DNA from 2 places in the Roseburia sp. 831b genome. Region 2 is predicted to be linked to the other one. Evidence: predicted binding sites of a transcription regulator. Region 2 holds the regulator's gene; the other holds the start of a gene.
What was found. Region 2 encodes HrcA, which represses chaperone genes, less so after heat shock. Its sites were predicted from a motif close to TGTTAGCACTCNNNNNNNNNGAGTGCTAACA; they were not measured.

Region 1 (16,177 bases), 780 kb from region 2:
ATCATCAAACGAATCGTCTGCGGTAAGACTTGCCGCTTTTTCTATCATTCCATTTACAACATCTTCGTCTAAATCCAGGGAAGTATCCTGGTCATAAACCCATTCATCACCGTCTTTGGTGAAGGATAAGGTCTCACCGCTCACCTGATAGGAAAAGGCGGTCATATCATCCGTATCAAGTTCTGTCACGGTAATCTCATTTTCTTTTTCTTCTTTCTCCTTCTTCTCTTCCTGCTTTTGGTTATAAATATGAATTCCAATGTAAGCAAGAACCAACACAAGAAGAATCACAACCGTTATCACAAACTGTTTTCTTTGTTTTTGCATTATTTCTTTCTCCTTGCTGCCCAGATGACAATTCCGATTCCAATTAAGAAAATTGGAAGTACAATTGCAAACATAAGTGCTGCTACAAATGCTGTTGCGGATGCCACAGTAATATTACTTAGTGTATAATCCTTGGTTGCAATCACACTCGTTGCCGACTCTGTATCACCTATCAACTGGTTTGTAATATCTGTGAAAAATTTCACATTGTTTCCAGATACCACTTCATTGGCTTCGTCGGACAACAATTTGAGGGAACCGCAGACAACCAGTTTTGTCGTATTGTCATCATCTACCTTCTGTTCTACTGCAAGTGCTACGGAGAATGGTCCTTCTACATCCCCATCTTCATATTCATAGCTCTTGAAGTTTTCCAAATCTGTCTTGGATAACGATTTTTCTGTCGTATCTAACAAAGAGGTATAGGTTGTATTATCGTTATCCTCACCATAGGTAAGACCTACGCTATATGGTGCAAAAATGTAGCCCGTGCTTGAGTTTGTCGTATAATCCGAAGATGCAATCTTTGGAAGCAGATAATATGGGATATTAGAGTAGTTATAGCTGGAATCATTATCCATAACCACACCTTCTACCGGTGTCACACCATAGGCACTCAAAATCGAATTATAGTTGCTTAGGTTTTCTGCCTGGAAATTACAGGTAAGAATTGCTTTTCCACCTGCCTGCAGATAATCTAATACCTTTTGTGCATCGTCGGATGACAAATCAGATGTTGGCGCATTGATGATAATTGCTGCCGCATCCTCTGGGACTGCATCCTCTTTTAAAAGCGTAAGCTGTGACAAGGTGATATTTGCTTTCTTCACTGCCTCTGTAAAGCTGCCGGACAGCGCTGTCTCTCCGTGTCCTTGAATCTCATAAATTACCGGCAAATCGGATTCCGCCATTGTGACATACTGGATGGCACTGGTAAGCTGTCCCTCTGCATCGTAACCATCAATGGTGCTGGAGTAATTAGAATAATCGTAAGAATATTCATATACATCATGATAATCTACCACACGGGATCTCTCATCACTTACGACAATCAAACTGTTTGAAGTCGGAGAATCCTCTGTATACTGCTGGTAAAAAGATGGATACTTGGTAGGGCTCTTATACTCTACTTTTACATGTTTGGAAAGACTCTCATAACGCTGAAGGGTCTCATTTAACGTCTCATCTGCCGATTTTTCCTCTGCAAGGACATAAATCGTGATATCCTGGTCTAATGTTTTTAAATAATCTTTGGTATCCTTTGTAAGTGAATACAGCTTTGTGGAAGTCGCATCGATAGAGGTAATGGTGGTTGGAAGTTCATTCACCACAAGGTTTACAATCACCGTAATTGCAAACGCTGCCACGATAAATCCCACATTGAATACGCCCATCGAAAGCTTTTTTGAGCTAAGGCTCCAACGTCTCTTTTGAATTGACTGACAAGTCAGGAACAAAAAGAGTGCAACCAGACTTAAGAAATAAACCACACTGGTAAGATCTAAGCTTCCGCTCATGAAATTTTTCATCGGCTGGTAAAGATCGTAACAGTTTAAAATCTTAATGATGATATTGTTTGTTGCAGTACTCATTCCGGTAATGCTTGACATCATATATCCGAGGAACAATACCGCAAACGAAAGAACCGCTGCGATTACCTGACTTTCTGTAATGGAAGAAATGAAAAGTCCGATTGCAATGCAGGCACAGCCATATAGCCAGAATCCAAGAACCGCTACATAACTTTCCCCGAAGGGAACGGTTCCATAGATGGATAAGAATAATGGCGTGAGCGCAATCACTGCCATGGCAATGGAAAAGACTGCAACCATGGCAAGATATTTGCCAAATACAATTTTTCCAACCGATACCGGTGAGGTAAGCGTCAGCTGATCCGTCTTATTTTTCCGCTCTTCTGCAAGACTTCGCATTGTAAGAACTGGAACTGCAATCAGCATAATAATCGCCAAAGAGGAAATGGAATACGAAACATACGGATATCCACCTCTTAAGTTATATGCGAAAAAATATAATCCATAAAGGGCAAGGATTGCTGCAAGAAACAACCAGCCAATCACGGTTTGAAAATAAGATTTGAATTCTCTTTTAAAAATTGCTAGCATTCTGCCTGTACTCCTTCCTGTGATGATGTAAGCTGTAAGAAGACATCCTCTAACGATTTCGTCACGGTCTTCATTTCAAGGATAACGGCGCCATGTTCAACACATGCTGCAAACACCTTTTCACGCAAATCAACACCTTTTGTTGCAGTTAGGACAAACTTACTTGTCTCTTTTTCCTCGGAAACAGCTTTCTCAAGATGCTCTACTTCACCAAGCTGCTGCAACTGTTTTGCAAGCAGTTCACCATCTCCTTTTACAAGAAGTTCGATTTCCTGTGCACCGGACATCAGATTTACAAGGTTTTCCGTAGAATCACTTGCCACTAACTTTCCTTTTGAAATAATGAATACATGGTCGCAAACGGCACTGATTTCAGTCAAAATGTGGGAACTTAAAATGACTGTATGTTTTTTTCCTAATTCCTTAATCAAATCACGGATTTCGATAATCTGTTTTGGATCAAGACCGACCGTTGGTTCATCCAGGATAATGATTTCCGGATATCCAAGCACTGCCTGTGCAAATCCAACCCTCTGACGATATCCTTTGGAAAGATTTCGAATCATTCGTCCTGACACATCCGAAATCTTTGTAATTTCCATCGCCTCATCCACATAACGGGAACGCAGACTTTTTTCAATTTTTTTCAGCTCTGCGACGAAATTCAGATACTCCCGCACAGTCATGTCCATGTAGAGTGGCGGAAGCTCCGGAAGATATCCGACACATTTTTTTGCCTTCTCCGGCTGTTTTAAAATATCATACCCATTTAATTTTACTTCTCCGCTTGTAGCAGCCAGATAACCGGTAATGATATTCATCGTAGTCGATTTTCCAGCACCGTTTGGTCCCAAAAAACCATAAATTTTTCCAGGTTCTACCGTCAGTGACAAATCATCGACTGCAACATGGCTGCCGTATTTTTTTACCAAATGATTGATTTCAATCACAGCAAACTCCTCCTTTTTCCTCATTAAAAAATAGGTAACTGCCGGCTTTTGTTCTCGCCTAACAATTACCTATTTATTAGCATACGCATGATATGTGTTCAAAAGTAGTGAATTCTGTGATAAAACTGTGAACTTTGGTTAGTTCTGTCTAACTTCAATCCTACCATTCGTTAAATCTGCACGCCTAACGCACGAAGTTTTTCGCAGGCCTGTTCATAACCCTGAAATAAAATCGTATGAATTCCCTGCCGGTTCGCCTCATCTAAGTTCACCTGACGGTCATCTAAAAACACACATTCGTCCGGCTCTAAATGATAACGGTTTAAAAGTTCCTGATAAATCTCTGGTTCCGGCTTGATTGCCTGAATCTGATAAGAAAAGACCACACCATCCATCTCTTTTTCAAAAGACAATGCCTCTAACGTGCACTCTCTTGTGTATCTTCCATAATTAGACAAAATATAGGTATGATAACCATTCTTTTTCAATGTTTTTACAAAATCCATCGCATAATCATACTGCCAGATGCATCGTCCAATGTTCTCCCAAAGAAGCTTGATTTCTTTCTCATACTCCGGTGCATTTTCGATAAATGCCAAAAGCTGCTCCTTATCGCTAAGACTGCTTCTGTCTAATTCATCCCAGGCTTTAGAACGCACTGTTGCATCTGCAACACGCTCAAAGGTCTCTCCTTCAAATCCCAGCTCATGAAATGCCTTTTCCCAATCAAACTCTACCAGAACTTTTCCAACATCAAAAATAATATTTCGAATCATTTTCTGCCCTGCCTAACGGTAAATAATATCGTCTCTTCCTGGTCCATTGGATACCATTGTGATTGGATAACCGATCTGCTCTTCAATGAACTCAACATATTTTCTACAGTTTTCTGGAAGTTCTTCATATTTCTTGATACCGCGGATATCGCATTTCCATCCTGGCAATTTTTTGAATACAGGTTTTGCTTTCTCTAACTTCGCTGTAACAGGGAAATCTGTTGTGACTTCTCCATCGATGTCATATCCGACACAGACCGGAATCTCATCTAAATATCCTAATACGTCTAATACTGTAAATGCAACGTCGGTTGTTCCCTGCATACGGCATCCATATTTAGATGCAACACAGTCAAACCATCCCATACGTCTTGGACGACCTGTTGTGGCACCAAATTCTCCACCACGACGTCTTAATTCATCCGCTTCATCTCCGAAGATTTCGCTGACAAATGCACCAGCTCCTACTGCGGAAGAATAAGCTTTACATACTGTCACAATCTTCTTAATCTCGTATGGTGGGATTCCTGCTCCGATTGCGCCATAAGCAGCAAGTGTAGAAGATGATGTTACCATTGGGTAGATTCCGTGGTCTGGATCTTTTAACGTACCAAGCTGACCCTCTAATAAAATTCTCTTTCCTTCTTTGAGCGCTTTATCTAAGTATAAGGAGACATCTCCCACATAAGGCGCAACCATGTCTCTGTACTCATGTAAAGTTGCTAACAGTTCCTCTTCTTTTAACAATGGTTTGTGATACATATGCTCCAGCATAATGTTCTTTGTCTCACAGGTACGTTTTACCTTTTCCTGTAATAACTCTTCATCGAATAACTCACTTACCTGGAAACCGATTTTTGCATATTTGTCTGAATAAAATGGTGCAATACCGGACTTGGTAGAACCAAATGAATTCTTTCCAAGACGTTCTTCCTCATACTGATCAAAAAGAACATGATATGGCATTACCATCTGTGCTCTATCTGAAATCATGATGTTTGGTGCAGGCACATTACGGTCTGTGATGGATTTAATCTCATTGATTACCTTTGGAATATCTAACGCAACACCGTTTCCAATAATATTCATAATATGGCTGTGGAAAACGCCGGATGGTAATGTGTGTAATGCAAATTTACCATAATTGTTTACGATAGTGTGTCCTGCATTTGCTCCTCCCTGAAAACGAATAACAATATCTGCCTCGTTTGCGAGCATATCTGTGATTTTACCTTTTCCTTCGTCGCCCCAGTTAGCGCCTACTACTGCTGTAACCATTCTTTTTTCCTCCTGGTTCTCACTATGATTATTCTGTATCGGAGATTTTGTTCTGCTTCTCCCATACACTGCTTTATCAAAACATCCTATTTTCTGATAAAGCCCAAAAAAGACAGGTGTAAAAACCTGTCTTTTCTTTCCCTGTTTTTACTTATTGATTATACACGAAAGTATTGCATAAGTAAAATTAATATTCTTTATATATGACATAATTTCCCTTTATGTCTCTTATCAAAGATCTCTGCCTCATTTCCTATTAGTCCTTCTTACCAGTCTGCTACGCTTCCTGCAAATCCTGTTGTAAAAACTGCAGCAACCTGGATGCGGCCGCAGATAATGGGATGCTTTCATTGGTCACAATGCAAAACTGGCGGGGCGGTAATTCCTGTTCAAACTGAAGTTTAAAAAGTTCTCCGTTTGCAATCCCTTCTTTTGCAAAATCTTCTACAACACTTGCAATTCCAAGATTTCTTCTTGCAAACTGAATCAACATTCCACTTGTGGCAAGCTCAAACTCCGGGTTGACACATACACCCTGCGTCTTTAAGAATTCTTCTACATAATTCCTTGTCGAAGTGTTTCCCTCAAGGCACATGACCGGAAGTTCTTCTAATACCCGATAAGAAAGTTCCTTTCCCTTTAGATATTCAAAACTCTTTCCGCCAACAAACACATCCGAAATCGTCCGTACCGGTACCATTTTCAAATGGTTCTTTACCGATAACGGTGTACTTACAATTCCGAAATCAATTTTGCCGTCATTTAGATGCTTGATGGTCTCAGGCGTCGGTGCATTCGTCACCGTCACCTTTATCTTTGGATATTTCTCATGAAAGCGTTCCAGATAGTCCAAAAGATAGAACTGCAATGTCATATCGCTTGCACCGATACAGATTTCACCGGCATCCAGATTCAACATCTCTGTCAGCTTCTTTTCACCGGATTGAATCGTCTCGTATCCTCGCTGCACATAAGAAAACAGCATCTCCCCTTCCTTTGTCAGCCGGACTCCCTTCGAAGTCCGGACAAACAGGGAGCAGCCCAAATCACTTTCTAAGTGCTTCACCGCCTGACTGACTGCAGGCTGCGTGATGGCTAACTCCTCGGCTGCAAGGGTGATGCTTTTTTCTTTTGCTACATAATAGAAAATCTTATAGTATTCTAAATTGATGTCCATTGTCTTATTCTGCTAACTCTGGAATTTTTTTGGAACATGCAATTGCCAGTGCGCCCGGTCCGATATGACAGGAAATACTTAAGGACAATGGATTCATTGTAATCTCCATTCCCGGAAATGCGTCCTGCACTTCCTTCTTGAAATTCTCTGCATCTTCAAGATTGTGTGTATATGCCATCTCTAAATACAGATTCTTTCCTTCCGGATCATGGAAACGGTTTGCAAAGTCATTTTTCATTGCCTCAATCATAATGCTCTTTGCCTGTTTCACTGTTCTTGCCTTTGCAAATGCATCCAGTTTTTCTCCCTGAATCTGTAAAACCGGTTTTAACTTCAACAAAGTTCCAAGTGCTGCTGCTGCCGGTGTGATTCGTCCACCCTTTTTCAGGTAGTACAACGTATCCACCATAATATAGATAGAAGATTCGAACTTTTCTCTCTCCAGAATCTCTTTAATCTCTGCCGCACTCTTTCCAGTCTCTGCAAGATTCTTCGCATCCAAAACGGACTGTCTTTGTGTGACAGAAATTCTTTGGTTGTTGACAACCTGAACTTTTCCATCGTAATCCTGAGACAACATATATGCCGTCTCACAGGAACTGCTTAATCCAGATGACATTGGAATATAAACAATCTCGTCATATTCTTTTAAAATCTCGTCCCACATATCGGTAACGTTTCCAACCAATGGCATTGATGTTGAAATCTCAACACCATCTGTAAGTTTTTCATAGAACTGATCCTGTGTCAGATTGATATCTTCGTATAATGTCTCTCCGTTCAAAAAGAATGGCATCGGTAAAATTTTTACGCCCAACTCTTCTGCCTGTGTCTGTGTGATACCGCTATTGCTATCAGAAACAATTGCTACCTTACTCATGAAATCTGCTCCTCCTATAATGTTTCTGAACGTTCTTTTATATTCTTCTGAAAATTAATTACTTCATGCTCATATTCCTGGCTCATAAGTTCCGACTTAATGATAAAGTCAGCCGTTGCACGGTTGTTTGCGATTGGAATATCATATACCTGAGCAATTCGAAGCAGCGCCTTTACGTCCGGATCATGTGGCTGTGCGGTTAGAGGGTCTGAGAAGAACACAATAAGGTCAATTCTTCCCTCCACAATTTTTGCACCAATCTGCTGGTCGCCCCCCAAAGGACCACTGTTATATCCTCTGACCGGAAGACCTGTCTTATCTGTAATCATTCTTGCTGTTGTGCCTGTTCCACACAAAAAATGATTCTTTAATATCTCTTTATTCTCTTCACACCATGCAATCATCTCTGCCTTTTTCCCATCGTGTGCAATGAGAGCTATATTCTTCTGTTTTCCAATTTTTAATGTGATATAATTATCGCTCATCTGGTCTCTCCTTCTCTTCTGCCAAACTAATACGTGTTTCAATTATACCATACCTTTTTTGTTTCTTCCACTAAAACTTCTTGCTGCAAAAGCATCCGTACAAACTCCGTATCGCGCTCATCCCAGCTTTCCCTTGGCATACTTTTATTGGTCATATAAATCTTCTCCGGCGTCTCCCACACCGAGTGAAAGCCCTTTGCAATTTCGCTCTGTGTCATATGAAGCGGAACCATTTCCGGTTTTACCTCACACAGATAAAAGAAGGTTTTTCGGACAAAAATCTTGGTTTTGTCAAAGATATCACGTCTTTTTTCGATTGTCATTCCAAGTTCCCTGCAGCTTTCCGGTATTATCAGCAGGCCGGTTTCCTCTTGCACTTCTCTTTCCAATGCGACGATGTAATCTTCGTCTGGCTCCACACCGCCTCCCGGAATCTTGTATTCTCCGTCTCCGCTGCATTGCATTGCCATTTTTCCATCTCTAAAAATGACTCCGCGTACGACATTCTTCTCAATTACTTCTGTTAATCCTGCATAATTGCCTGCATCAAAAACTTTCAACACTCTCATGTATCCACCAGCCTTGCAAGGTTTTATTTTTGTGAAACAAGTGCTTTCATCTGTCCTGAAATTTCATGAATCTCATCTAAGGTTCCATTTAATTCTTTTAATGCATTCATACATGTCTCAAATATGGTAAGGCTCTCATCTGCAGATGCAGATACCTCCTCGCTGGATGCAGATAAGTTTGTAATACTGTCTGTAATCTGGGTATTGGATGCTAGGATACCATCCACTTCATCTGTAAGACCTGTCATTGCCTTATGTAATTCTTCTACTTTTTCTTCAATTAAATCAAATTTTTCACCGGTGGAACCTACCATCTCATTCTGCTGGTCAGAAGATTCTGCTGCCTTTTGCATACTTTCGGAAGCTTCTTCTACATCTGTTGTCAGTTTCTCGATAATTTCTGTAATCTTTCCTGCTGACTCCTGTGTCTCCTCTGCCAATTTCCGAATCTCATCTGCTACGACCGCAAAACCTTTTCCTGCTTCTCCTGCACGTGCTGCCTCAATGGAAGCATTCAGTGCTAAGAGGTTTGTCTGGTCTGAAATACTTTTAATGGTTCCGATAATAACCTCAACCTCTTTGATACGGTTATCTAGTTCTTCTGTTGTCGATCTGGTTTCTAAATTAATGCGTGACGTCTCTGTTGCTGTCGTCTTAAGTTCTTCTACAATACCTGCTCCCTCTACAATGGCATCTTTGGAAACCCTAGACGCATCTTTCATGGAGACGGTTTCTTTTTCCATGTTCTCTAGGCTTGTCTGAATGACACTTGTCATCTTCGTCTGCTGTTCAATTGCTTCCGCTGTCACTCTGACGCTCGCAGCAATCTCCTTCACGGAATTATGGCTGTTCTCCATACTCTCTGTCAAAACAGAAGCATTCTCACTTGCAACATCAAATTTTTCTGCCAGTTTCTCGGACAACCCCATAACCTCAGCTGCCACCTTTGCGCCGGCATCCATCTGGTTTTTCACTTCCTGGATATTCTCATCTGTATGTTTCTTATGCATATTTACTATAATACAGGACACAATACCGGCAACAATAATAAAAATGGTCTGTGTCACTACAAGATTTTTAGCTTCATGCACTGTAAACGTAATCTTTACACTATAAATGATACTAAGTACTGATGCCAGTATCATTGTGATTTTAGCAAACAAACGATCCGTGAATAAAACCGACACTAAAATAATCGGATAAGCCAATGCCTGCATTGCGGTATTGGCTGATGAAAAAATTACAATTGCATACGTTAACATCAGGCAGGACCCGCAGATCTTAGGGAAAGCACTCTCGTACTTATATCTTACATAACCGGCCGCAAGTCCTCCTATTATAAGAAATTCAATTACTGTCCTCATAATCAAAGAACCTTTGTTTCCAATATTCGATAAAATCGACATGATATTAATAATTTCTAATACAGACAGTATAATTAATCCTAATACATAAGCAACCCTGTTTTTTTCCTGGTTTTGTTTTATTTGTAAATTCATGCTATACTCCGTCCTTTCGTACTATATATGATATTTCAGTATACTACTATTCTCATTATTTTTCAATAATATTGCATGATTCTACTTCTTTTTTCATTGCATGATTCTACTTCTTTTTTCAAAATTCTTCTATAATGCATTCAACCTTATTTATCATATAGACACAAAAATCGGAGTGACAAGCTTTCGCTGCACTCCGATTTTTATTTTTCATGTTATCTATACTTAGATTACATCATTCCCATTCCTGGATTTCCTGCTGGCATTGCAGGCGCATCTTCTTTGATGTTTGCAACAACAGATTCTGTTGTAAGTAAAGTAGATGCTACCGATGTTGCATTCTGTAATGCGCTTCTTGTAACCTTAACCGGATCAAGGATACCTGCGTCTACCATGTTGACATATTCTTCGGTAGCTGCGTTGAAGCCCATACCTGGCTCAGATTCTTTTACTTTGTTGATGATAACGGCACCCTCTAATCCTGCGTTTGCAGAGATGTAGTACAATGGAGCTTCGAGTGCTTTTAAGATAACCTTAGCACCTGTCTTCTCGTCACCCTCTAAGGTGTCAGCTAATTTTGCAACTTCTTTTGTTGCATGAATGTAAGCAGATCCGCCACCTGCGATAATTCCTTCTTCGACTGCAGCTCTTGTTGCATTCAGAGCATCCTCCATACGAAGTTTCGCTTCCTTCATCTCTGTCTCAGTTGCAGCACCAACACGGATAACGGCAACACCACCTGCTAATTTTGCAAGTCTCTCCTGTAATTTTTCTTTATCAAATTCGCTTGTTGTCTCTTCAATCTGACCACGAATCTGGTTTACTCTTGCCGCAATTGCTGCTTTATCTCCGGCACCGTCTACGATAACGGTGTTCTCTTTCTGAACTTTAACAGATTTTGCACGTCCTAACTGTTCTAAGGTTGTGTCTTTCAACTCAAGACCTAATTCAGAGCTGATAACCTGACCACCTGTTAAAATTGCGATATCCTCTAACATTGCTTTTCTTCTGTCGCCATATCCAGGAGCTTTTACCGCTACGACATTGAATGTACCACGTAATTTGTTTACGATTAAGGTTGTCAAAGCTTCTCCTTCGATATCTTCTGCAATGATTAATAATCTTGCACCAGACTGTACAATCTGCTCTAATAATGGAAGAATCTCCTGAATGTTACTGATCTTCTTATCTGTGATTAAGATATATGGATCATCCAAAACAGCTTCCATCTTATCCATATCTGTGCACATGTATGCGGAAAGGTATCCACGGTCGAACTGCATACCTTCTACAAGGTCAAGTTCTGTCTCCATGGTCTTGCTTTCTTCGATTGTGATAACACCATCGTTAGAAACTTTTTCCATTGCATCTGCAACCATGTTACCAACTTTTTCATCACCTGCAGAGATAGATGCTACTTTTGCAATCTGATCTTTTCCGTTTACTTTTGCAGACATTTTTACGATAGCATCAACTGCTGCATCTGTTGCTTTTTTCATACCACGACGAAGGATGATTGGGTTTGCACCTGCTTCAAGGTTCTTCATACCTTCCTGAATCATTGCCTGTGCTAAAACAGTAGCAGTTGTAGTACCATCACCTGCAACATCGTTTGTCTTTGTTGCAACTTCTTTTACAAGCTGCGCTCCCATGTTCTCGAAAGCATCTTCTAACTCGATTTCTTTTGCGATTGTCACACCATCGTTTGTGATAAGTGGAGCACCGTAAGATTTATCTAAAACAACGTTTCTTCCTTTTGGTCCGATTGTAACTCTGACTGTATTTGCTAATTTATCAACACCAGCTCCTAATGCTGCTCTGGCTTCTGTTCCGTATTTAATTTCCTTTGCCATAATTCATTACCTCTTTCTATATTTTTTTATTTTCACTCATGCACTCATCCTTGGAATGTTATATGCAGCTGCATTTATCATTCCAAGCGCCCACTCGCATTAAAAATGCTCGTGTTCGTCTGCTCGTCAAATTCACAATTTTGTATGCAAGCATCCAATTGTGAACTTTCCTCGCTAGGTTCGTTCTATTCAACGACTGCTAAAATATCGTTCTGCCTTACGATGATATATTCTTCACCATCTAATTTTACTTCTGTTCCGGCATATTTCGAATAAATCACTTTCTGACCTGCTTTTACCTGCATAGTCACTTCTTTTCCATCTACCATTCCGCCAGGACCAACTGCAATAACTTCTGCTTCCTGTGGTTTTTCCTGTGCGCTGCTTGTTAAGATAATTCCGGATTTTGTTGTCTCCTCTGCTTCACACTGTTTTAAAACGACTCTGTCACTTAATGGTACTAACTTCATTTTAATTCCTCCTGTTCCATTATCTTTATTCTATTCAGATTACTTTCTTTGGTTATTAGCACTCATTTCGTTTGAGTGCTAACCGATAGTCATATAATAGTTTTTTACACCCCAATTCGCAACTTGATATATTTCTATATATTTTCATATATGATGTTATTATCTTTGTTTTCCTCTCGTTTTCTCTTGTTTTCTTATTTTCCATTGTTTTCCCTGATTTTATACTTTTTTTACAATTAAGATTCGGGTGTCAAAAGGTTGCTCACAAATTTGCCAGTAAGAAAACTGTAAGCAACCTTTTGACACCCGAATCCAATTCATTGAAACCACAGAAAAAGGAGCCAAATCTGGCTCCTTTTTCTTGTGGGGTATTTCAATCTGCTTTTTATTATGAAATATGTACTGCTCCGGTTGCTCTTAAGTTCATCGGATATACATTTTCTTTTCCAACATATTCTGCAATGTAATCTGCATAATGCTGTGTCTCTTTTTCCGGCACGATGCACATGATAACACCTGCGAATCCACCACCATGTACACGGCACATGCCATCGCCAAGTCTATTTAAGAACAATTCTGTCAAGGCAAGGGTACGTGTAATCTTCTGCTCTTTGCAATCCTGAAGGGAATAACAGTTCTGTAACAGTTCCCAGGAAGAAGTTCCGGACTGTTTCATCAAATCCAGCACCTTCTTGGTATCGTCTGCCTTCATTGCATCTGCTGCTTCTTTGACACGTCTGTTCTCCTCGAAGAAATGCACCGCACGAAGGAATGCACGGTCGTTTTCGATTTCGTTGCAATGTGCCAAAAGTTCCTCTAAGGATGTCTCACATAATAAAGAAACGCCTAATACCTTCGCAGCTTCTTTCATTTCATTTGGAATTGAAGAATATTCATCTCCAAGGTCTGCGTGACCTTTTCCGGTATTTACGATAACAAGCTGGTAACCTGCTTTTGCAAAAGAAAATTCAACTGCTTTGTACTCCGGCTCATTTCCCTTGGAAAAATCGAATAAAACAGGACCACCAACGGCACATGCCATCTGATCCATCATACCGGATGCTTTGTTCCAGAAAACGTTCTCAGCATATTTTCCGGCTTTTGCATAATCAGAAACACTCATCTTGTTGTCGTTAAAGAAGTAGTTTGTCATGGTGCAGACTAACATCTCAAATGATGCGGAGGAGCTGACTCCTGCTGCTGGAATTACAGTTGTAGTTACATAAGCATCAAACCCGCCGACCTGGTATCCCATGTTTTTCAAGCCTTCCATCATACCTGCAACCAAAGATGTGGTTCCCTGTACTTTTTCAATCTCATCAATCTTGGTAAGATCCACTACGATTTTCTGGTCGTATCCTTCACTTGTGATTCGAATCACATCACTTCCGTTCGGGCATGCCGCACCGATGGTATCAAGGTCGATACTAGAAGCGATGACCCATCCTCCGTTATGGTCTGTGTGATTTCCAATCATCTCTGTTCTACCAGGCGCAGAGAAAAATTCCATCTCCTCTTTTTGGTAAATCTCTGTGAAATGTTTTGCAAGATTTTCAAAGCGCTGCTTGCTTTTTGCGCTTTCCCCATAAATTTTTACTAACTGTTCGTCCTGTGGTAATCTCATCATAAATACCTTCCCTTCTTCAATCTTATATGTACAAGGTCCATCCTCCCTTGTAGGATTGCTTCTAAATAAAATATTCACTCGCAAGGGAACTAGCATCTTCTTCCCTTGCAACTTCTATTATACTGCGTTTTTCAAAAAAAACCTTAACTATGTTTTGCAAAACAGGTAATATCTTGCGTTATCAACAAAAATCATGGTATTATATAGGTAATTTATTGTGATTCCAAGTTGTAGACAAAGGAGAAAAAAGATGCAGATTGTGACAAACCAGAACCAGAAAGAATTAAAACAACACGGAAGTGAGGGTTTTCCTTTTCTTGTCAGTTATGAAAGCCTTTCCCGTTACGAATCCGGCTCCTTCCAGTGGCATTGGCATCCTGAAATTGAGATTACTTATATCCACAGTGGACAGATTCACTATCAGGTAAACCAATCCTCCTTTCATCTAAAGGAGGGTGATATTATTTTTGCAAACGCCAATGCGCTCCACACCGGAAGCATGGAAAATCAACAGGACTGCGAATATATCTCCATCACATTTTCTCCTAAGCTGATTTCCGGCTTCTCCCACAGTCTGCTCGAACTCAACTACATTGAACCAATCATTCACAATTTTTCCATGCCAGCTCTTTATATCGACGGCAGTAAAGATTGGCATTCTTCCTTTGCCGCTGTCGTGAAGGATATTATTGCATCAAATGAAAAAAAGGCTCCACTCTATGAATTCGAAATTGTCATCGGATTACAAAAACTCTGGAAACTCCTTTACACCGAGAACTTTTCACATTCCACTTCCAATGCCCCTGCACACGACCAGCTTGCCTACCAGCGCATCCGGGAAATTATTTCCTACATTGAAAGGCATTATGCAGAACCCATCACGCTTCATGACATTGCCACCGAGGTTCACCTGTGCGAAAGCGAATGCAGCCGTCTGTTCAAACGCTATATGAAAGTTCCACTTTTTTCTTTCTTGCAGGATTATCGCATTGAACGAAGTCTGGAATACTTAAAAAATCACGAATCCTTGATTACGATTGCAGAAAAAGTGGGATTTTCTGATTCCAACTATTATTCCAAGGTCTTTAAAAAAAGAAAAGGCTGCAGCCCAAAACATTACCGGAAAATCTACAATGAATGTTAACTGTTTTTCTTCTCATCCATCGTCTCTTTTACCTTTTGTTTTACAACTTCATTTCCAGACTTCCAGAGGAGGCGGACTGCACGTGAAAAAAGCTTTTGCGTATCCTCTGGCAGATTTGAGGTTGCCTTTATAATTTCCTGTATCTTTTTTAGCTTACTGTTGTAAAAATCATCTACGGTATGAACATTTGCCTCCTCAAGCACAGAAAATGCCGTCTCGACAATTTCCTGGCGCTGCTTTTCATTTAACTGCTCTAACCAGTTTTTCATTGTCTTATCGAGCATCAGGCTCTCTGGCGCCACTTCTTTTCCATAGACAAAGTGCTTTCCCAGCACCTCCCAGGACATCGGATCATGCTGTGCCACACCATGTTCCGTACTTTTTACCACCTCATACCGGCTGTCATGCTCTAGTAAAAGTCCGACAATTGAAGACTCCGGTACAATTCTTCGAATCAATGGCTCCATCTTCTGATACTGTGGACTTTCTATTATCTCTTTATGAAAACCAGGCCCATCATTACTGTAAACCGCCACAATATGTCTCTGAATTGCAGGTTCACACATGACCGCCGCAAAAACAGATAAATTGCCACCCTTCGAATGTCCCCCGATTCGAAGCGTACGTGTGTTCTTTTCCATGACATAATTCAGATAATTAACCGCTTTTCGCTGCCCCGGCGTCTCCTCTAAATATCCCATGTTAAAATTTTCACGCCATCCCACAATGGTACTGTCCGTGCCACTGTATGCGACAAAGATACTCTCATCCGGCAGACCGACACAAAGCACCGAGAACTGGGACTGCCGTTTTAAATCGATATCATTGACATACCGCGACAATTTGATATCCGCAAAACGTTTGGTCTGTGCCGCCTTTTTCATGACAAAAGCCGACATCTTCGTCATGGAAACCTTTGCCAAGATATCCTCTTCCCTGTTTTTTTCAAAAAAAAGTTCTGACGCCGCCTTTAAGGTAATGCTTCCCGCTTCCTTTATCCCTGGTACAATCCCGGCAAA
Region 2 (16,177 bases):
ATGAAAACCGAATTCGAAGCAAGGCCTGTGTATGTCAGAAGAGATGACCGGATTAAGGCACATTTCATGACCTGCTATATCAGCCTTCTTCTCTACCGCCTGTTAGAGAAAAAAATAGGAAACAGCTATACAACAGAGCAGCTCATCGAGACTTTACGCTCCATGAAAATGACACTGTTAAATACTGCTAATGGATACGTTCCATCCTACACCCGAACTGAAATAACAGATTCTTTACACCAAACTTTCGGGTTTCGGACCGATTATGAATTTATCAAAAAATCTACGATGCGAAGCATCATCAAGCAGACAAAAGAAATTAACTTACAATAATGTAAAAATATAGCACAATAGCACATATCGCTACGAAATAAAAAACGGCTGTAAGCCTTGATTTTACTGGCTTCACAACCGTTTTCTTGCTTTTCAACTGTCAAAGATGGGATCTTAGGACAATAGGAAATTGTAACGGAAACATATAACACAAGGTGCACACGAAAAAGGACATCTCCTGTATCAGACAGGAAATGTCCTTTTTTCTATCTCTTCCTGGTTTTATAATTCATCAAAAATCTTTCCCATGAAGCCTTTTTTCTTTTTCTCTGTTTTTTCTCCGGAACCGGATTCTTTTGTCAAAGAACCGCCGGATGCCTCATCAAACTGACGAAGCAAATCTTTTGCCTCCGCATTTAAGCCTGTCGGTACCTGAACAACAAGTGTTACATAATGGTCTCCACGTACAGCTTTATTACGCAAGGATGGAACACCTTTTCCTTTTAAACGAATCTTGGTATCTGTCTGTGTACCTGGTTTTACATCGTACAAGATATCTCCATCCACTGTGTTGATTCGGATTGTTCCCCCTAATGCCGCAATCGCGTAGGAAATTGGTGCTGTGGAGAAAATATTCATATCCTGACGCTGGAAAATTGGATGTCTGGATACAATTACTTCAACCAGCAAATCTCCTCTTGGTCCGCCATTTACACCCGGTTCCCCTTTTTCACGGATACGGACACTCTGTCCGTTGTCAATACCGGCTGGAATAGATACCTGAATCTTCTTCTTGCTTGCAATATAACCTGTTCCACGACAATCTGGACACTTCTCACGTACAATCTTACCCTTGCCTCCACAATCCGGACAGGTCTGCACATTCTGAACTGTTCCAAGGAAGGACTGCTGGGTAAAGACAACTTTACCTTTACCACCACATTTTGTACAGGTTTCTGGATTGGTTCCAGGTTTAGCACCTGTTCCATGACAGGTCTTACACTCATCTTTTAATACCATTTCGATTTCTTTTTCACAACCGAAAACAGCCTCTTCAAATGTAATGCGCACGCTTGTACGAAGGTTTGCACCTTTCATAGGGCCACTGTTATCTCTACGTCTAGAACCGCCACCGAAGAAATCTCCGAAAATATCTCCAAAGATATCTCCCATATCCATGCCGGAGAAATCGAATCCACCAGCTCCTGCTCCTGCGCTTCCGTCAAATGCAGCATGACCGAACTGATCGTATTGTCTTCTCTTTTCTGCATCACTTAATACAGCATAAGCTTCCTGCGCCTCTTTAAACTTCTCCTCACACTCCTTATCACCTGGATGCATATCCGGATGATATTTCTTCGCAGTGGTACGGAACGCCTTCTTAATCTCGGCCTCAGTCGCATTCTTTGGAACGCCTAATACCTCATAATAATCTCTCTTATCTGCCATAACTTTTTCCTCTAATATCACTCATCCATCTTACAATACAGTAAGGTTTCCAGATACATCCATACCTGGAAACCCCTCTATCCATACATCTAACAACTCTAAAGTTTGCTGCCTTTGCAAACTTTGTAGAATTGTTAGTCATTCTTCGGCGACGCACCCTCTGGTTCGTTGTCGATTTTAGAATGACTCAGAAGTTTGCTGCCTTTGCAAACTTTGTAGAATTGTTAGTCATTCTTCGGCGACGCACCCTCTGGTGCATCGCCGACTTTAGAATGACTCAATTCTATACTTCCTTGTAGTCTGCATCTACAACATCATCATCTGCCTGTGTAGCACCTGCCTGAGCACCACCCATATCTGGGCCAGCACCAGCTGCTCCCTGAGCTGCCTGAGCCTGTTCGTACATCTTAGCAAATACTTTCTGAGCGCTCTGTGTTAATTTCTCCTGAGCTGCTTTTAACTCAGCGATGTCAGCGTCTGTCATGTCTTCTGCATTCTGATGAGCATCTAAGAATGATTTTACTGCATTTAAGTCTGCTTCTACTTCTGCTTTGTCGTTTGCGTCAACCTGATCACCAACCTGGTCTAATGCCTGCTGTGTCTGGAATACGAAGGAATCAGCATCGTTTCTTGCATCGATTGCTTCTTTTCTCTTCTTATCCTGTGCTTCGAACTCAGCAGCTTCTTTTACAGCCTTATCGATTTCATCATCAGACATAGATGTTCCGGATGTGATTGTGATGTGCTGTTCTTTTCCTGTACCAAGATCTTTTGCAGATACGTTTACGATACCGTTTGCATCAATATCGAATGTAACTTCAATCTGTGGAACACCACGACGTGCTGGTGGGATACCATCCAGACGGAACTGTCCAAGGGATTTGTTATCTCTTGCGAACTGTCTCTCACCCTGTACAACGTTGATATCAACGGCTGTCTGGTTATCTGCTGCTGTAGAGAAGATCTGGCTCTTCTTGGTAGGAATTGTTGTATTTCTCTCAATCAATCTTGTAGCAACACCACCCATTGTCTCGATAGATAAGGATAATGGAGTTACATCAAGAAGTAAGATTTCGCCTGCACCGGCATCTCCTGCTAATTTACCACCCTGGATAGAAGCACCAAGTGCTACACATTCATCTGGGTTTAAGGATTTGCTTGGCTCTTTGCCTGTTAACTGTCTTACTTTATCCTGTACAGCTGGGATACGTGTAGAACCACCAACTAATAATACCTGACCTAAATCAGCGTTTGTAAGTCCTGCATCCTGCATAGCTTTCTGTACTGGAATAGCTGTTCTTTCTACTAAGTCGTGTGTCAATTCATCAAATTTTGCTCTTGTGAGGTTCATATCGAAATGTTTTGGTCCCTCAGCTGTTGCTGTGATGAATGGTAAGTTGATGTTTGTAGTTGTAGCAGAAGATAACTCTTTCTTTGCTTTCTCTGCTGCTTCTTTTAATCTCTGAAGTGCCATCTTATCGGTTGATAAGTCAACACCTTCTGCTTTCTTGAATTCATCAATCATCCACTGTGTAATCTTGTTATCAAAATCATCACCACCAAGGTGTGTATCACCGTTTGTAGATAATACTTCGATAACACCGTCACCGATTTCGATAATAGATACATCGAATGTACCACCACCTAAATCATATACCATGATTTTCTGTTCTTTTTCGTTGTCAAGACCGTAAGCTAATGCTGCTGCTGTAGGCTCGTTGATGATACGTTTTACATCAAGACCTGCAATCTTACCAGCATCTTTGGTTGCCTGACGCTGAGCATCGTTGAAGTAAGCAGGTACTGTGATAACAGCTTCTGTTACTTTTTCTCCTAAATATCCTTCTGCATCTGCTTTTAATTTCTGAAGAATCATAGCGGAAATCTGCTGTGGAGAATACTGTTTGTCATCGATTGTTTTCTTGTAATCTTCACCCATATGTCTCTTGATAGAAGAGATTGTCTTGTCAGCGTTTGTAACAGCCTGACGTTTTGCAGGTTCACCGACTAATCTTTCTCCTGTTTTTGTAAATGCAACGATAGATGGTGTTGTTCTTGCACCTTCCTGGTTTGCGATAACGGTAGGTTTTCCACCTTCCATAACAGCTACACAACTGTTTGTTGTTCCTAAGTCAATACCAATGATTTTACTCATGATCTTTTCCTCCTATTATAAAATGAAACTTAATTTACTTGTTCTTATGAGCATTTGCTCTTATCTAAATTTTATCTATTGTTTGAATTATTTATGCAACAGATAAAATTAGTTTGCCACTTTTACCATGCTGTGTCTTACAACTGCATCACGGTACATATAACCTTTCTGAAGTTCCTCTGCGATTACATTTTCGCCAAGTTCTTCATCTTCCACATGCATCACTGCGTTATGGAAATTTGGATCAAATTCCTGACCAACTGCCTCGATTGGTTTTACTCCAATCTCCTCTAATACGGTCATCATCTGTTTGTAGATTTTATCCATTCCGGCTACGAATGCATCTTCTTTATTCTCTTCCGGGACTGCTGCAAGACCTCTTTCGAAGTTATCAACAACTGGTAAAATCTTTTCTACAACTGTTTTAGCACCCATATCATACATCTGGGATTTTTCTTTTTCAGAACGTTTTCTAAAGTTATCAAATTCTGCCATCTGACGTTTCAAACGATCGTTTAAATCTTCAATCTGTTCGTCTTTTTTGTCCTTTTTCTTTTTGAAAAATCCTTTCTTCTCATCGGAAGCTGAATCGTCTGATTCGCTTTCTTCCTCTGTCTGTTCTGTATGTTCCTCGGAAGTTTCTTCTTCGGTAGAAGTGGTGTCTTCCGCTGTTGTCTCTTCAGATTCTGCTGCTTCTTTTTCTAAATCTTCTAAAACTTCTTCTAAAACTTCTTCTTTATTCTCTGCCATCATCCAGCCACCTTTCTATTCTAACTCATTCTTTTGTTTATCTAAAATTCCATCTAAAGAATTTTTCAGCGTTTTTAAATTATCCATTACTTTTTCATAATCCATTCGCTTCGGTCCGACAATTCCAATCGTTCCTCGAACACCCTCGCCAAGCTCGTAGGTTGCTGTCACAACACTGCAATCTTTCATGGTCTGAATCGGGCTTTCATTTCCGATATAAACCTGTATTCCGGTATTCTCCTCATCCAAAAGATTCTCTGTCACAAGGCTTGCTAACTGTTGTTTCTCTTCGAATGTGGAAATCAGTTCACTTGCTTTCTCCGAATCACTTAATTCCGGATACTTGAAAAAGTTTGTTGCACCGCTTGTATAGATTCGAATGTCATCATCTGCTCCCATCGTCTCTGCAATGGTATCTAACACATTACTGATAATGTCGCTATGGATTCCTGCCTGCTCTTTCAGTTTTGCGATTGTGGCAAGATTGATATCCTGCAATGCAAGACCATTCAAATTGGAATTCAGTAGGATGTTCAGTTTCAACATCGTCTCATTGTCGATTGGCTCTGAAACAGAAATCATCTTGTTCTTTACGATGTTGCCCTCTGTTACGATTACTGCAAGAATCTGATCATCCTGCACGTTCGACAACTGAATGAATTTCACCTTGTTCTTATGATAGGATGGCGCCGATACCATGGTCGCATAGTTGGTATTTGTCGCAAGTATTTTTGCAACTTTCTGTAAGACCTGTTCCATCTTCTCGGTATGTTCGATTACAAAATCCTTCATGTCGGACACTTCCTGATTCTTCTCTGCCATCAGATTGTCCACATAGAAACGATATCCTTTATCCGATGGAATTCGTCCTGCCGAAGTATGTGGCTGAACAATGTATCCTAATTCCTCTAAATCTGCCATCTCATTTCGGATTGTTGCAGAACTTAGATTCAAATCTGTATACTTGGAAATTGTTCTAGAACCAACCGGCTCACCAGTTTCCATATAGTTCTTGATGATTGCATTTAAAATTTTAGTTTTTCGATCATCTAATTCGAACTCTTCCATGTCATCGCTCCTGTCTTTCTCTTAGAACTTGGTACTTTTTCTCACAAGCTTTCAGATTTGTTAGCACTCATTAATGCGGAGTGCTAATATCCTTGTATTTAAGATAGCACCATCATATTTCTTTGTCAACACTCATTTCAAAAAAATTTCTTTTTTTTCGATTTTTTTCTAAAAAAGAAAACCAGCGACCTTTGCTTTTAACTTTTATGCAAAAATCACCGGTTTCTTCTATATAATAATCTTTTCTACATACGCCCTTCTTTTTTCTCTATCTGTTCTATCCGAAACAAATCTTCAACACGCTTTTATTCGTAGCGGAGTGCGTCAATGACCTCCATCTTAGATGCCTTGTTCGCAGGATAGTATCCGAAAAATACACCTGTGAGCATTGAGAAGAACAAGGACAATAAGATTGCGGTGAGTGATGGATGAACGGACATGATAATGTACTGGGAGTATTCCGAGTAGGCAGACTGAATAATCAGTCCTGCAACTTTTCCTAACAGGAATCCATTTAAAATGCCAAGTGTAATTCCAATCATTCCACCAATCAGGCAAAGAACAATCGCCTCAATCACAAACTGCATACGAATCACTTTTCGTTTTGCTCCAAGTGCCATACGAACACCAATTTCTCTTGTACGCTCTGTAATCGATACCAGCATGATATTCATAACACCGACACCACCAACAATCAATGAGATTGCTGCGATTCCGGAAATTGCAACGGTTACAACATTAATCACAACATTAATAATTCCAAGACTAGATGATGCATTGTTCGTTACAATGTTAAAGTTTTCATTGTTCTCATAATACTGATTCAAGAAATCGGATGCATCCTGGGTTGCCTGTTCGATGTCCGCAGTTGAATTAATCAATAAGTTAAACATATCATATCCAACCTGTTCACTTCCCTGCAGTTTTGTCGTTGTCTGATATGGAATCAGCAATGGTGTAGAACGGTCTTTTTCTGGAACAGATGTGTCAATCTTTCCAAAAAGAGCCGAATTATACTTGAAAACACCAACCACAACAAAATCATAGGAATTTCCATCATTTGCATCCACACTGATTTCCTGGCCAATCGGATTTTCATCACCAAAATATTGATTTTGCATAAGGTCTGAAATGACGCAGACATTCTTTCTTCCTTCACAGTCCTTATCGGTAATTCCACGTCCTTCTAATAATTCAAGCTTTAAATAATCAAGATACTCTGATGTCATTCCCTGTACACTAACGTTTGCATAACGTTTACTGTCCTGTCTTACCTGACCATCCGTAAAGTAATTGTTGGCTGCAATCCCCTGAAATTCTCCCGGATATTTTTCTTTGAGTGCATCAATCATCTCCTGTGTGACATAATCACTCTCTTTCATATCTGGATAAATCCAGGTGTCCCAGTCTGCATCATCCTCCGGATATCTTGCTTCCACATAAACAGAAACTGTATTTCCACCAAGCGAATTCATTGTCGAACTTAGTGTACTCTTGATGGAACTACCTATCGTCGTAATGGTAATCACGGCACTGATACCGATGATGATTCCAAGCATCGTTAGAATTGATCTCATTTTATTACTAAATATGCTCGTAATTGCCTCTTTAATATTTTCAAATATCACGCTTTCACACCCCCATTATCCGATATCACGTTACCATCACGGATTGTCACAATACGCTGTGTCTCTGCCGCAAGTTCCTGAGAATGTGTAATTAATACAATCGTTTTTCCCTGTTTCTCGTGAAGTTCATGAAATAAATCCATCACCATATGACTTGTTTTGGAGTCGAGCGCTCCAGTAGGCTCATCTGCCAGAATAATTGCCGGGTCATTAATCATTGCTCTTGCAATGGCAACACGCTGTTTTTGTCCACCGGAAAGCTCATTTGGACGATGCAGTGCACGCTCCTGCATTCCAACCATTTCTAACATTTCCATTGCTTTTTCTTTTTGATTTTTTATATGCTCTTCGCTATACATAAGAGGTACCATTACATTTTTCAATGCATTGGCACGTGGCAGCAGATTAAAATTCTGAAAAACAAATCCAATTCGTCTGTTTCGAATTGCACTTCGTTCTTCATCACGCATCATATTGACATCCCTTCCTTCCAGAAAATAACGTCCTTCTGTCTGTCTGTCGAGGACACCAATAATATTCATCAACGTACTCTTACCAGAACCGGATTCTCCTACAATCGAAACAAACTCACCTTTTTCTACTGTAAGGTCAATCCCGTTTAAAATCTGAAGTTCATTCGGCTGGCCAATATAATACCTCTTAATAATTTGTTCCATTCGAATTACTGGTTCACTCACTGTTCTTCCTCCGTTGTCTCATTCTCTACGGTTGTAGTTCCATTCGAGTACATCTGGCTAGGAGAAAACGTTGCTCCTTCCTGTATGGAAGTATCATAAATCAAAGCATCTCCCTCTTTTAAGTCTCCGCCTGTAATCTCTGTATAATAATTGACTTCTTTTCCAACTTCTACATTACAACGTTTTGCAACTGCGGAACCATCTTTCTGATAGTCTGCGAGCATCACATAATTTTTACCGTTCTCATCTGTCTGAATCAAATCGTATGGAACTGCAAGTACATTTTTACGCTCTTCGATGATAACCTTTACTTTTGCACTCATTCCAACCAAAAGATCGGATGGACCTACTGTTACCTCTGCCGCATAACCTCCACTTGTAGATGTGGATGCAGATGCTGTGCTGTCTGTTGTAGGTGCTGTGGACTGATTTTTCACGCGGACTACACGGCTGACAGTACCAGGAATCTCTTCATTACCGGTTGCATTTGTCTTTACAACTGCAGTCATGCCTTCCTGAATTTTTAAAATATCACTCTCATTTACCGTTGCATTGATTTTCATGCTGCTTGTGTCTTCAATCGTAATGATTGTTGTTCCCGGTGTATTGGTATCCCCAACAGAAACGTTTACAGCCGTTACAACACCATCGCATGGTGCAACAATCTGACAATCATCTAACTGATTCTGTAAATCTTTTTGTGTTTTTTGTGTCGCAGAATCGGTATCCTGATATCCTTGCATATCTACAACATTCTGTGCGGATGCAATTGCTTTATCTGTTGATTTTTTTACACTGTCATAATCACTTTTTGCAGAATCAACTGCTCTTGCTAAGTCTGTCAAAGATGCACTCTCGGTATCCACCTGTGACTGAAGCGCACTTACCTCTGTCTTTAAGGATTCATATGTAGTTGCTGCATTCTCTGCTGCTTTTGCCTTTGTGGTATCGTCCGGTGCTGCTGCCGCATCGCTGTTCGCCTGATTCATTGCAGCTTCTGCTGCACTTAAATCTGCCTGTTTGGCTGCTAATGTATTCCTGTCGTTGGCAAGTTTTGTATTGGCAGAATCATAATCTTCCTGTGCCTGCGTAATCTTTGTGTTTGCTGCATTTAACTGATCCTGCTGATCTGATTTTGCATCGCTCAATGCCTTTTCATTCTGTTTTGCCGTATTTTTTGTAACTGCAGATTCGTTTGTCAGTGTTTTCTCTGTAATGGAAAGGTTCTCCTGAATTGCTGCGGAATCAAAGGTACAAAGCACATCTCCCGCCGTTACCTGGTCTCCTACCTGTACATTCACTGCTGTTACCTCTGCCTGTGCCTTGGATGTAATATTTGTCTTACTTGCACCCGCCGCTGTACCGGTCAAAGAAATGGAATCAGACAAATCTCTTTTTTCCACTGTCTCAACCTCTACCGTATTTGCCACGCTCTCCACTGCTGTTTTAAGACGTGACACCACGAAACTAATCGCAATGACAACCACAAGAATGACTGCCACCACAATCAAAATTACTTTTGTTTTTTTTGATTTTACATTTCCCTTCATGCTGTTCTCCTTATTTTTACTTTCTTTTTGGTTTCATCATCGGACACCTGTCCATCTAAAACAGGTCTCCGACAACGAAACCTTTCAAATCATATCACATTGTGTTTCAAAATATCCGATTTTTAAAAATTCTTAAGAAATCTTTCCAATTTCTGTAAACTTTTTGAATAAAATTTCCTATTATACAACAAGAACCCCCTAAGCAGCTGGTTTCCAACTACTTAGGAGGTTCTTGTCACATCTTTTGTCTGCGCAAAGTGAAGTTCTTTCATTCCTTCAACCTCATCGCAGACCTCTTTTAAATTACACGCCTTACAGTCCATTATCAGATTTTTCATAATATGGTCAATGGCTGCTGTAATCTGCTCATTCTTTTTTACTTGTTTCTTTAATGCCTCATAAGGAAAATCCTTACAGGTAACAAACACCAGTTTTACCGCCTCAACATTTGGATTTTCATGATATGCCTTTAGAAAAAGCTTTCCAACTTTTGCAAAATCAAGTCCCTGCTGTAAGGCCTCTTTTCCAACTCTTGCCGGTTCTCTGTCATTCGATGCCGAAATACGCATCATAAATCCTTTGGGATTCAAGTGATATCTGACATATTCAATTTTACGGATGGCATTATAAAGCGTATTGCCTTCTCCCATGCTGTCTTTTTTCACTCTTACAAATGCAAGTCTTGCATAAGGAAGGTCCGCTTTGATTTCCGGTAAATCTGGTCCATATAGTAAAATTTCATCCTTTGGAATCAAATGCTCCTCCGTGGTTAACGCAAGCCCGCTGATGGCAAAAAGTGCATCCCCACCAAGCTCGTATGCCATATCTCCCCGCAAAATCATATTTGCATTCCCACTGTCTATCCAATCAGAATTCCGGTCTGAAAAGTCAAGCTGCTTTTTTTCAAATCCATCTAACATTTCATAAAGTCTGGCAATGGACTCATCGTATAATTTCATGCTTATAATTTACGCTCTCTTTTTATTTTATCATAATGTTTTTCTAACAATGGCTGGATAGCTGAAGTAAGCTTCATGTCTAAGTTGAAAAAATAAACAATCAGACTTAGCACAAACAAAACTGCAATCACAATTGCAACAATCAATAATACTTTTAACATAACTGGCATATTTCCTCCCTATCTTGCCATTCCCTTCTGGCGTGCAAATTCTGCTGCTCCAAGTGCTCCCATAAGCTGCGGGTCAATTGGAAGTTCAATTACGTTTAACTTTAAGACTTTTTCAATAGCTGCCTTCAGCCCGTCATTCTTTGCGCATCCACCGGTCAGTGTGATGTTCTCTACCGCACCGGCTTTTTTAGCCATGACAAAACATCTTTTGGCAACGGATAATTCGATTCCTGCTGCGATTTCATCCATCGGTTTTCCTTCTCCGACTAATGAGATAACCTCGCTCTCTGCAAATACGGTACACTGTGCTGTAATCGGAATGACATTTTTGGCATTTAGGGATAATTTTGAGAACTCTGGCAATTCCATCTCGAACGCTTTTGCCATCGTCTCAAAGAAACGCCCTGTTCCGGCAGCACACTTGTCATTCATCGCAAAATTTAAAACGGTTCCATCGTCATCTACCGCAATTCCCTTCACGTCCTGTCCACCGATATCGATAATTGCTTTGACATCCGGGTCCGCCACATGAACGCCCATCGCATGACAACTTATTTCAGAAATGTTCTCATCCGCAAACGGAACCTTGTTACGTCCATATCCGGTTCCGACCAGATAATCTAAATCTTCCGGTTTCTCTAATCCATCTACCTTTGCAACTGCCTGATTTAATGCATCCTGTGCACTCAAAATAGAATTTATGCGGCTTCTTAATGTCACATCGGATACCATTTTCCCAGTCTCATCTAAAATAACACATTTGGTATAAGTGCTACCCGAATCACAACCACCATAATATTTCATCTTCTTTTTCCTCGCGTATTTTTCATTATATTGTAAACATCGCTCATTATACCATACTATCCGGTTTCAAAGAATACTTTTTATAAGTTCCCTTATTTTTCGATTATCTCCATATTCTTTAAAGCCTCTGTAACACCTGTTACGATAGCTGCATCCTCTGGCAGTTTAAAGACACTCTCCCCTTTGATGTCACAGATGGCAAGCTTGGAATCCTGCATAATATAAGCCATGACCGGAATCTCTCCCATATCCATAAACTCTGTCACGCTCATATCGCTGACTCTGTTTACAATCGCACCAATCTTTTCATACATCACAAGTTCGTCCGCAACATTTTTGATTGTCTTAACCACCTGCGTTCCCTTCTTGCTTGCATCCGTAATCAAAAGCAAATGTGTAACCTTTTCCATCACACGACGGTTAATCTGTTCGATTCCAGCCTCCCCATCGATTACAATATAATCAAAATTCTCCGATAGCATCTTGATTACTTCTTTTAAATAGGAATTGATTTTGCAGTAACAGCCTGCTGCTTCCGGTCTTCCAATTGCGATAAACGCATAACCGTCAGCTTCCACGATTGCATCATAAATCCGGTATCTCGCCTCCCCTAAAAGTTCAACCGCTGCTTTGGTATTGCCGTCCTCAACAGTTGCGACTACCTCCTTGCGGATATCGTCAATGGTTGTTTCAACCTCAATTCCAAGTGCTGTCGATAATCCAACAGCAGGGTCTGCATCAATTGCCAGAATCTTCTTGTTTGGGTAAGCTTTCGTTAATATTTTAACAATTGTTGCTGCGATGGATGTCTTACCTACACCCCCTTTTCCTGCAACGGCAAGAATCTTTGGCCTTTTTTTCTCCTGTTCCATTTTATAGCTCCTCTTTTATTTCTCGCATCTTGTGTTTTTCCGGTATTCGCTCGGCGATACGCCACAGCTTGCCTTAAACAGTTTCATAAAATGTTTTTCATTTTCATACCCTACTTTTTGGCTGATGTCAATGATTTTATCGTCGGTTTCCCTTAAAAGCCGCATCGCCTCTTTCATTCTGATTTCCTTTAGATAATTCACAAAATTGCTTCCCGTGTACTGTTTAAAGGAATAGGAAAACAGGGAATAATTCATGGAAATGTAATTTGATACCACCGCCATATTTAAATCCTCGGCGTAATGCTGTTCCATGTATTCTAATGCCATCTGAATCTTTGCCTTATTCTTGTTCGCATCGAATCTGCTATTGATTCCTTCCTGCATTCCAAGCAGCCACTCTAGCATATTCTCCTCATAGGAAGAAATCGTTGGATAACTCCAGATATTTTCCAGTTCCAGGTTCTGATCTTCCTCCTCTAATACACTCCGATACGTCTTTTTCACATCAGCAAAAAAGTTCTGCATGCAGACAGCAAATTCCTCAACGGTTATTCTTCCTTTTTTCACTTCAAAAAAGAAACGTTTCCACACTTTTTCCAGTTCCTCTGTCTTCTCTGTTCCAAGCAGCTGAACACGCTGAAGTGCAGCACTTTCTTCGGTTAGTTTCTTTGCCTCCTGCCGCATCTGTTCCGGTACTGTTTCTTCTTTTTTCTCTTTTCTCTCACACCAGAAATACTTTCTTATATCTTGATAAAATCCTTCTCTTCTCGCCTGCTTTGCTTCTTCATAGGCCGTTCTGATCTGGTCAATCCCCATGTGTGGATCGCTGATGGCAACTGCTCCCTCCATAAGCTCTTCCTGTAAAAAATCCTCTAACTCCTTTTCCTCCACAAAAAAAACATCCCCGTATGGAAGATTTGGCAGATAGACAATCTCGCGTGTTGCCCCTAATCTGTGTTCGAATGAATTCATGTAACAGGCACGGTAAGGTTCCTGATAAAACGATTTCTCATACTGCACCTTTAACGCTGCCATTTCATCATCCGAAATCGTATCCTCTAAAACAAGACGCTTAATCTGCTGGATTCCAATTTTACGGTTTGCGTTTTCTTTCTGTGCTCCCGCCTCAAGTTCTTCGTTTAATTTTGTTAAAATCTCTGTTATCTTAGTTCGCTCAATCGGCTTTAACAGATACTCTCTGACTCCATGGCGCATCATTTCCACTGCGTAAGAAAAATCATCGTACCCACTGATGGCAACGGTAAGCGGAATGTGTTCAAGCTCCTGCATTTTTTGTACCAGCTGGATTCCATCTAGTTTTGGCATACGGATATCCGTAAACATAACGTCTATTTTGTGTTCCCTTAAAATTTCTAACGCCGTCTCCCCGTTATTGCATTCCAAAACCATTTCGACCGGCACACCGCTGCGCAAAACCATCGTCTTAATTCCCTGTCGAATCATTTTTTCATCTTCTACAATCAATACGCTCTTCACACTGCTCCCCCCACTTTCACAGTTTCTTCATATACCGGATGCCACGGAATTCTTACCCTTATCTTCGTATAACATCCTAACTTTGAGGCAACCTCAATTCCATATTTTTCTCCGAATGCAATCTGGATACGGTCCTGTACGTTCTTTAGTCCAATCCCGTTTCCACTTCCACCATCGGATTCCATCTCCCCGGTTATCTTCTTTTTAAGCTGCTCAACCTCTTCTTCTGTCATTCCTTTTCCGGCATCAGTAATCTCAATGACACAGTCATTTTCTTCTACAAAGCCTTTGATGTAAATATTGGTGTCCTCCGCCATCTGCTCAATCCCGTGATAAATTGCATTTTCCACAATCGGCTGTAACGACATCTTCGGAATCTCCTGTTTTAAGATGCTGTCCGGGATATTTAAGGAAAGATAAATTTCATAATCAAACCTTAGGTTAATCAGCGCCATATAATTTTTGATATACTCCAATTCCTGTTCAACCAGCACATTGCCGGATACCCATTTCATACTGTAACGAAGCAGTTTTCCAAGGGACGTGACCGCATCGGAAATTGCATATTCCTCGTCGATTTCCGCCATCATCTTGATGGACTCTAATACATTATAAATGAAATGCGCATTAATCTGATTCTGTAACGCCCGGATTTCCGAGTTTTTCATCAGCATCTCACGTTTTAAATTATCCTCCATCAGACGCTTAATCCGACGCAGCATCTTATTAATCTGCGTTCCTAACTCACCCATTTCATCCGGACCACAGTTTTCAATCACAACGTCTAAGTTTCCTTTCTGTACTTCACGGATAGACGCTAAAATATCGTAAAGCTGTCGGAGCAGACGTTTTACAATATGATTGACCCAGAGCACCAAAAGTGCAATGACAAAAAGCATTACAACGACAAATACGTTTCGGATAAAATAAACACGATGTACATTTTCTGTGATATCTTTTACAGAAATCAAGGTTCCGGAAAGCTCTTTCACTGGCATACTAGAAATCACCAGCTTTCTCCCCTTAATTTTAGAGTACACTACCTGGGTCTCCTCTGTCTTTTGATTCTGTTTTAAGATTTCCTGTAATAATTCTACGGAATCATCCTGCTCATTGTCTCCAAAATAAAGTTCGCCCTCATCGGTCACAAAGCAGCTCCACTCATTTTCAATGTTTTCATAAAGTCCCGGAAACATATCCTGCATCGTCATAGCAGCTTCTATTGTTCCAATCACACCATAATCATAATCTACAATCGGTGTGACAAGTGAAATCAGTTTTTGATTCTGATTCATCGTATAGGAATCAAAAACTGCATCCACATAATTAAATTTCCATCCGCTTTCCGTATCATCCGCCCATGCAAGCCGTTCCATACGGGTGTGATTGTATAAAATCGGCATCATCTCCTGTACATCATCATTGATTGCATACACACGCACACTGTACAAAAGCGGGTTGTTGTTGACCAGACGCTCCAGAGAGGAAATGTCATTTTTTTTCAGGGAAAGCCATTCCTCTGTGGAAAGTTCCTGTCCGGATGCGGCTGCAAGCAGCGCCTCTTTTAAATCATCATCACTTAAGAAAAACTGCGTCGGCATATTAATGGAATCTATCTTCGTTGCAATGTCATCCTGACTTCTCTCCATCGTATACTGCATATAGTTACAGTTTTCATCCACGACGTTCTGTTCCATCAGGTAAAATAAAATTCCTGCAAAAACTCCGATTGGAATAACCAACATGACAATGATTAATATTGTAAATTTTACATTCAACTTAAGCTGGTGAAATAACTGATTTAGTTTCATCTTTACTCAATTCCTAATTTTTCTTTTGCTTCCTTCATAAACTCTATCTTTTTACGTTGAACATCAGCAAATCCATAGGATGCTCTCTTATCTAAAAATTCCTGCCATATCTCGTCAAAACTTTCTTCCGTTGGTGCTAACAGCAATTGCGGAAGTGTCTGACTCCATAGCCTGGTTATCTTGTTATCTTCATTTGCCTCATCCGAATCAACCGGAAACTGCACATCATACTGTCCGTCATATACCACATAAGGGATTGTCCACTGTTCTAACTGCTCAATCTCAGGGCTTAACTCCTGTTTCCACTGTAATTGCATCACATTATCCTGTAACATCCAATAAGCATCGTCTGCACCGTACAGTTCGTCATACTTTTCCCTGTCTGTATTTAAAAGGTTTTTGACGTCATCTTTTAGAACCGGTTTCCCGTCAACCATATCGTACGTCTCCCCTTCCACGCCCAGATAAATCATCTTCTGTCCGTGTTCACTCA

Region 1: groES (co-chaperone GroES) is a predicted target of HrcA. The motif match lies at 12,441-12,471, and genes of this name have one in related genera.

The regions. Positions count from the first base shown of each region.
Region 1 covers NZ_CP135162.1:1,610,701-1,626,877, forward strand. Annotated here, with positions in the region: gene BIV16_RS07635 (DUF4340 domain-containing protein) at 1-327, opposite strand, end outside; gene BIV16_RS07640 (ABC transporter permease) at 327-2,450, opposite strand; gene BIV16_RS07645 (ABC transporter ATP-binding protein) at 2,444-3,400, opposite strand; gene BIV16_RS07650 (HAD family hydrolase) at 3,571-4,176, opposite strand; gene BIV16_RS07655 (adenylosuccinate synthase) at 4,189-5,454, opposite strand; gene BIV16_RS07660 (LysR family transcriptional regulator) at 5,732-6,631, opposite strand; gene BIV16_RS07665 (DegV family protein) at 6,636-7,511, opposite strand; gene BIV16_RS07670 (methylglyoxal synthase) at 7,526-7,996, opposite strand; gene BIV16_RS07675 (NUDIX domain-containing protein) at 8,035-8,565, opposite strand; gene BIV16_RS07680 (methyl-accepting chemotaxis protein) at 8,589-10,064, opposite strand; gene groL (chaperonin GroEL) at 10,295-11,917, opposite strand; gene groES (co-chaperone GroES) at 12,103-12,387, opposite strand; gene BIV16_RS07695 (galactokinase family protein) at 12,776-14,014, opposite strand; gene BIV16_RS07700 (AraC family transcriptional regulator) at 14,265-15,158, shown strand; gene BIV16_RS07705 (Mbeg1-like protein) at 15,155-16,177, opposite strand, start outside.
Region 2 covers NZ_CP135162.1:830,460-846,636, reverse strand. Annotated here, with positions in the region: gene BIV16_RS03745 (IS1634 family transposase) at 1-333, shown strand, start outside; gene dnaJ (molecular chaperone DnaJ) at 556-1,722, opposite strand; gene dnaK (molecular chaperone DnaK) at 2,006-3,877, opposite strand; gene grpE (nucleotide exchange factor GrpE) at 3,986-4,627, opposite strand; gene hrcA (heat-inducible transcriptional repressor HrcA) at 4,643-5,695, opposite strand; gene BIV16_RS03720 (ABC transporter permease) at 6,001-7,272, opposite strand; gene BIV16_RS03715 (ABC transporter ATP-binding protein) at 7,320-8,000, opposite strand; gene BIV16_RS03710 (efflux RND transporter periplasmic adaptor subunit) at 8,018-9,571, opposite strand; gene BIV16_RS03705 (carbon monoxide dehydrogenase) at 9,793-10,530, opposite strand; gene BIV16_RS03700 (hypothetical protein) at 10,533-10,691, opposite strand; gene BIV16_RS03695 (acyl-CoA dehydratase activase) at 10,710-11,504, opposite strand; gene BIV16_RS03690 (ATP-binding protein) at 11,597-12,376, opposite strand; gene BIV16_RS03685 (response regulator) at 12,392-13,873, opposite strand; gene BIV16_RS03680 (sensor histidine kinase) at 13,870-15,684, opposite strand; gene BIV16_RS03675 (extracellular solute-binding protein) at 15,687-16,177, opposite strand, start outside.